Regions from separate parts of the Lysinibacillus sp. F12 genome, predicted to be linked through region 1. Evidence: predicted binding sites of a transcription regulator. Region 1 holds the regulator's gene; each other region holds the start of a gene.
What was found. The regulator LexA, encoded in region 1, represses DNA repair genes until DNA is damaged. The targets are predictions, from matches to a motif close to CGAACATATGTTCG.

Region 1 (2,281 bases):
CAACAGGGAGTTCCTTCCGTTCCTGACCATGCGGATTCCCACGATTGGATAGGTTATTTTCAGGGCGATAGCCATTTTCCACAGCACGTCGCATACCTCTGCGGATTTTCGCATTATGGATTCTACGTTGATACTCTTCTACAATTGCTAAAATCTCTAGTAGCATCGTATCCATTTCGTTTAATTGAACTGGTCCTGCATCACGAATCGAATAAACATCTGTTGCTGATTTTTGTAATAAATGCAATACTGCCATCCTGGCATTTCCACGGCCTAAACGAGTTTCATCTTGTACAAAAAGAGCTTTTACTTCCTTCTCTTTTATAAAATCAAGCATTTCAAGTAAGCCTTCGCGTTCAACATCATAACCGCTATGCTTATCTTTAAAAACACCCTTTACTTCATAGCCTTGCTCTTTAGCACAGCGCACTAATTCTTCTTGTTGGCGCTCTAACGAGGAGCTTTGCGTTTCTTTTTCAGTACTTACCCGGCAATAGACAACAGCCGTCATTTGATTATTTTTCATTGTTCGTTTCTCGCAATTTCAATGGTTTTGATGGGACTGGCTTGATCACTCAAAACTGGAATGACTAGAGATTTACCCGCCACGATTTTAATATCTGCTAACTCATTTTCTGATTTGACAAGTTTAATCCAATCTTCTTTACTCATTTTACCACGGTATTGTTCGGCTAACGACCACAAGCTATCCCCATGTTCAATTTGAATTTCAGCGTAATTAACATCCCCCGGATCAGTGATGTAAAGGTAACTTGCGAAGAGTAAACAAGCACCTAATAATATAGTGATATGTGTATTTTTCTTTAACCATTTCATCATTATAACCTCTTTTCTAGAATGTTTGTTCGGAATATATGTTCTCATAATAAAGCGAACAAACGTTTTTGTCAAACACTTTTCGAACCTATGTTTGCATACGTGTTCGCATTCTGTTATACTATCAAATAAGAAGAATGATATTAGAAAAAAGAGGTGAGCAATCATGAAAAAAGTATCGAAAAGACAAGAGGACATTTTAGCGTTCATTAAAGACGAGGTACGAGCTAAAGGGTATCCGCCATCAGTCCGTGAAATCGGGGAAGCTGTTGGACTTGCTTCAAGTTCAACTGTTCATGGTCATTTGGCTCGATTAGAACAAAAGGGTTTTATTCGTCGAGATCCAACAAAACCACGTGCTATTGAAATTCTTGAACCTGAAGAATCCATCCAAAAGCAACACGTCATCCATGTACCACTTGTAGGGAAGGTTACAGCAGGTTCTCCTATTACAGCTATCGAAAATATTGAAGAGTATTTCCCACTGCCTGATACATATGGCACGAGTGAGGATCAGTTATTCATGCTAGAAATTATGGGTGAATCGATGATTGAAGCAGGAATTTTAGATGGTGATTTAGTGATTGTGAAGCAAAAATCAACGGCTAATAATGGAGACATTGTTGTAGCCATGACAGCTGAAGATGAAGCTACTGTAAAACGATTCTTTAAGGAAAAAAACCATTTCCGTTTACAGCCTGAAAATTCATCAATGGAACCGATTATCGTCGATCAAGTATCCATTTTGGGACAAGTTGTTGGTCTGTATCGCCGTGTACATTAATTAAATGAGGGTTTGAGGATTGTGTTCCTTCACTGAGCATAAATCCTCTTTTTTACGCAAAAAAAGAATCCATAAACTATTGGATTCTTTTGACAACGGCCTTTTAAGCCTCTTTTTTAAATTTTATGCTCGCTTCAATAAACGCTGCAAATAGCTTTTGTGCATGCGGATCTCCTGCTATAGCTAATTCCTCTGGGTGCCACTGGACAGCCAAGCAGAATGGTAATTCCTCATGTACCACTGCTTCAATAATGCCATCACTTGATTTCGCTGCAACTTTTAAATTCTCCGCTAGTACATTCACTGATTGATGATGAAAAGAATTGACGGCAATTTTCTCTTGTTCCAGAATAGTGGCTAATAAATTCTCCGCAATAATTTGTACATAATGCGTTGCTACTGATCTACCGGCCTGTTGCATATGTTTAATAAGCTTTGTACTATAATGGTCACTATCAATGTCCTGATATAACGTCCCGCCTAATGCAACATTTAATATTTGGATACCCCGACAAATACCGAAAATAGGCATTTTTCGTAAAAATGCAGCCTCAATTAATGCTAATTCTACGGCATCTCTAGCTGGATGAATTTTACCTAACTTTGGTGAAGGGTCCACTCCAAATAAAAAAGGATGTACATCATAGCCTCCCGATAGCA
Region 2 (2,281 bases), on a different contig from region 1:
GCGAATGCTCCTCTCTTCCTACAGCCATTTTACCTTTGGCTCAGTGCCATTTTTAATACGTGCAATATTGGCACGGTGACGATAAATAATAAAGGTAAATAAAAAGGCTACCAAGATGCTTAATGCAAAGTCACCTGTAACAAAATAATAAACGATTGAATAGATAAGTGCTACTAAAGCGGCTATCATAGATGTTAGGCTGACGATTTTTGTGAGTTTCAATGTCACAAGAAAAGCAATTAGGAGCAAGACAAACAATGGCCATGAGTAGCCTAATAAAACACCTGCAGATGTGGCAACGGCTTTTCCACCACGGAAATTGGCGAAAATCGGAAACATATGACCAATCACTGCAACAAGACCTAGGATTAAGGGATGAATAGAACTGTCTGAGAATATGGGAAGTGCAGCTAGTAAGACAGCGGCAGTCCCTTTTAGAACATCCATCACAGTCACAACAATACCGGCCTTTTTTCCTAATGTTCGAAATGTATTCGTTGCTCCTAGATTACCGCTTCCGTGTTCTCGGATATCGGTATTATAAAAAATTTTACCTATCCATAGCCCTGAAGGTATAGAGCCGATTAGATAAGCACATAAAATAATAAGTCCATTGATCATAGTTGGACTCCTTTCATTCATAGTCCATCACTTGGTACTAATAGTTTGTAACAAGTATTTTACACTTTTTCTTGCTAATCTACAATGTTATGAAGGAGAATTCCTAAGGAGTCTTGAATTCAATACAAAAGAAACTAAATGTAAGTTGGAGATAGGCTTTTAGACATGATTGATGAAGGCACGAAAAAAGTCTTTCTTAAAATTTAGGCAAAATGGCAATTTTGTCAATCGTTCATTCCTTTGGTAGAATAGAAGTCTAACTTTATTCATTTACATGGAATGACGCAGAAACACTATTTTGCAACTAAATAAGCTACGATGCGTCAGGTGTTTACGGATACTAGTGGTTGTCTGTCTTGCTTAAATTCCAATTTTAAGCAACTGTTGAAGATGTTTACTATTGAAATGTTTATTAAAACTGTGAGCAATTTTTAAAAATTTAATTGGACCTGTCGCTAACTATTGACAGGAAATGCTATTATTATTAGGATGAGAACATAAATAGAACATGTGTTTGTTTTTTGGAGGGGAATTTTGTTGACGAATAAACAGTCACCTAGCGTCTATAATGATGACGCTATACAAGTATTAGAAGGATTAGAAGCGGTGCGCAAACGACCAGGCATGTATATCGGTTCGACAGATGGCCGTGGACTTCATCACCTTGTGTATGAAATCGTAGATAATGCGGTGGATGAAGCATTGGCTGGCTTTGGATCTCATATTATTGTCAAGATTCACAAAGACCAGAGTATTAGCGTACGCGATTTCGGCCGTGGAATGCCAACTGGTATGCATAAGATGGGTAAACCTACTCCTGAAATTATTTTTACCGTCCTACACGCAGGTGGTAAGTTTGGACAAGGTGGTTATAAAACAAGTGGCGGTTTGCACGGTGTAGGTTCTTCTGTTGTGAATGCGCTATCAACTTTTTTAGAAGTAACCATCCATCGTGATGGGAAAAAATATCGCCAGCGCTTCGAGCATGGTGGACATCCAGTGACAACACTTGAAGAAATTGGTCAAACAAAACAAACAGGAACGCTTGTTCATTTCCTACCTGATGAAACAATCTTCTCTGTCACAAAATTTAATTATGATACTTTAGCAGAACGTTTACGTGAGTCGGCTTTTTTATTAAAGGGCTTAAAAATTGAATTAATCGATGAGCGCGAGGAAGGCAAAAATGATGTGTTCTTTTATGAGAACGGCATTGAAGCTTTCGTTGCGTATTTGAATGAAGAGAAGGATGTTCTTCATCCTGTGAAATATGTTGAGGGTATTCAAGACGATATTGAAGTAGAGTTTGCCTTCCAATATAATGATGGTTATTCTGAAACGATTTTATCGTTTGTCAATAATGTACGTACACGAGATGGCGGTACACATGAAACCGGTGCAAAAGCAGCCTTGACGCGTGTCTTTAATGAATACGCAAGAAAAATTGGCTTATTAAAGGACAAGGACAAAAACTTAGAAGGAACGGATATTCGAGAGGGCTTAGCGGCTATCGTATCTGTTCGTATTCCAGAGCACTTATTACAATTTGAAGGACAAACAAAGGGCAAGCTTGGTACGAGTGAGGCTCGTTCAGCGGTAGATAGTGTGGTGTCTGAGCAAATTTTATATGTGCTAGAGGAAAATGCTGAATTGTCAGCGT
Region 3 (2,281 bases), on a different contig from region 1:
CGGCTTCTTTTGCGTGCACGAAGAATTATCAGTTGCTGATTCTACACGATTACAGCTTTTTGGTGGTCCAATGTAAGTAGATGGAACAATCGGTGCAATAGTTTTCTTCCATTGTTCCTCATCTAAACAATAGGTGTGCGCCATTATATTCGCTGGTGTAAATTTCAATATATCGGAGCCTAAAATAACCTCTGGTGTTGGAGCATCAAAAATAGCTAGTAAATGGGTGTTATCTTCTGTGGCAATCTCATAATGCCACCAGCCCTGTGGGATATTGGCTACTTGCCCAGGCTTAATCGGGTAGTTTTGAAGTTTTTTTGTAAAGGGATTTAATAGGGAAACCGTTGCTGCACCAGAAATACAATAGACAAGCTCAGCTGCATTTTGGTGATAGTGTGGCTCAATAACATTATCTTTGCTTAAAAAAATATCCAGTAAAGAGGTATTTTCTAACGTATTTAATTGCTCAACACCAAGAATATTAATGTAATTTCGTGCATCTTTTTTAAAAAGCGTACTTTTGTTGACATCAAAGGTGAACTCTGCAGAAGGCGATGTATAATCGACATTTGTGTTAATACTTACATCCTTTCTCACTAAAATTGTGATATTCATCATCATCACAGATTATGATTGAAATGTTTATAGACTTATACAAATGCCTAGCGTTTGTCTAGAACTCCTCGCAAGCACATGCTAGAGAAATTGTATGAAATTACCACTGCTATTAAAGAACGTATGTGCGTATACTAAAAGGAACGTATGTTTTGTTTTGTGGGGAATGGAAATTTTAGCATAGTAGCCATGACTTTCAATGTTGAAGTTTTCTCGCAAACGTCCCCCGAAACATAGTAGAAAGGATGAGACAATTTGATCAAAGATCGAGGAGCCATGAAATGGACATCGATGATGCTTCCAGAGCATTTAATGCTTTTGAAAAAGTGGAAACAAGAGGTACTGACAGAACCGCCAAGGGAACGTGCAGAATGGGAACTGGAGGAATTACAGCAAACCATCACGCATGCATTATCGCAACGTAACTATATTATGTTAACTATTTGGGAAGAGGCTAATTTTGTACAATATGGTGGCATAATTAAAGGGATGAACGAGTTGGAGCTTCTGCTAGAAACAATTACAACAACGAAGCATATCGCATTGAAACATATTTATGCTGCATATATAGAAGTGGATGGCAATAACGGTATTTAATGCAAAATCAAGTAAATGATATTCGTGCAGATCATCGTATGAATGGTACGATTCCAGCGGATGACAAAGTCACTCATTTGAACATCGCAAATGAGTGACTGTCTCCTTATAGGTGCAATTGCATCACTATTTGCTCACCAATTGGTCCCATTCGTCTTTCACCATTATCTTCAAAACCTACGTTGGTATACAAATTCTGCGCAGCGATGTTCTTGTGATTTACCACTAACACTACTTCGTTAAATTCTTTAAATTCAAGTTTGACAAAGTCAGCCAGTAACAGCATTGCTTTTTTTGCATAACCCTTTCCTTGCTGTTTATGGTCCATAGATAAAGCAGTAAGTAACATCGCCTGAGGATTACTAGAATATTCCTGTACTCTTTCAGTGGCATGAAGTACGAAAAAACCAACAGGTATTGTATTACTTAAAATCACAATAGGGTACTGTCCAACTTTTTCGATTGTAATCTCTTTTGGTAAGGCAGTAAATCGGTGCTGTTCTGCTGGCAATTCAAACTCATTTAACTGCTCTACATAGTCTTCTGAAAAATGTACTAATTCAATGTTAATTGTGTCTTGCATAAACAAGCCTCCTTTTTTATTATTGTATATATAGAACAAATGTTCGTCAAGGGAGCTTGTTTAATCATCATGCGAGCCAGAGTTCTTTTACACTATAAATTACCAAAAAATAAAATAAAAGAAACACTCACAATTAGAATCAGTGTTAAAGCCATTGTCACTATACCTCTCAGCAAGGTCGCTAAATTTCTGACATCTTTCATTCCTACAACACTTAGGTAGAAACATACGATTGACAATAACAATGTCAGTGTCAATGGGTGAAGATGGACATAGGTAACAAAAAAGTCTTTTAAGGAACCGGACAGAAAAAATAATAAGATGCAACCTAAAGATAAAATAAAGGACCAGAAATTTAAATTAATTCCCATTTGTTTCCTCCTCTCTACTAAAACGATATTTCTATAAAATCTATAATAGAGTAAAGGATGCAAAAAGAGGCCACTTGGATGTAAGTGACCCCTAGAACCAATAAAGGAGTGTCAT

Region 2: the regulator LexA is predicted to act here: its motif matches at 1,125-1,138, upstream of parE (DNA topoisomerase IV subunit B).
Region 3: the regulator LexA is predicted to act here: its motif matches at 732-745, upstream of AC3CH7_RS09435 (YolD-like family protein).

The regions. Positions count from the first base shown of each region.
Region 1 is NZ_JBYMLP010000001.1:855,894-858,174, forward strand. It holds gene AC3CH7_RS04425 (YneB family resolvase-like protein) at 1-526, opposite strand, end outside; gene yneA (cell division suppressor protein YneA) at 523-837, opposite strand; gene lexA (transcriptional repressor LexA) at 1,004-1,621, shown strand; gene AC3CH7_RS04440 (gamma-glutamyl-gamma-aminobutyrate hydrolase family protein) at 1,725-2,281, opposite strand, start outside.
Region 2 is NZ_JBYMLP010000003.1:715,966-718,246, reverse strand. It holds gene plsY (glycerol-3-phosphate 1-O-acyltransferase PlsY) at 19-621, opposite strand; gene parE (DNA topoisomerase IV subunit B) at 1,159-2,281, shown strand, end outside.
Region 3 is NZ_JBYMLP010000002.1:461,097-463,377, reverse strand. It holds gene AC3CH7_RS09440 (cupin domain-containing protein) at 1-621, opposite strand, end outside; gene AC3CH7_RS09435 (YolD-like family protein) at 871-1,212, shown strand; gene AC3CH7_RS09430 (GNAT family N-acetyltransferase) at 1,319-1,795, opposite strand.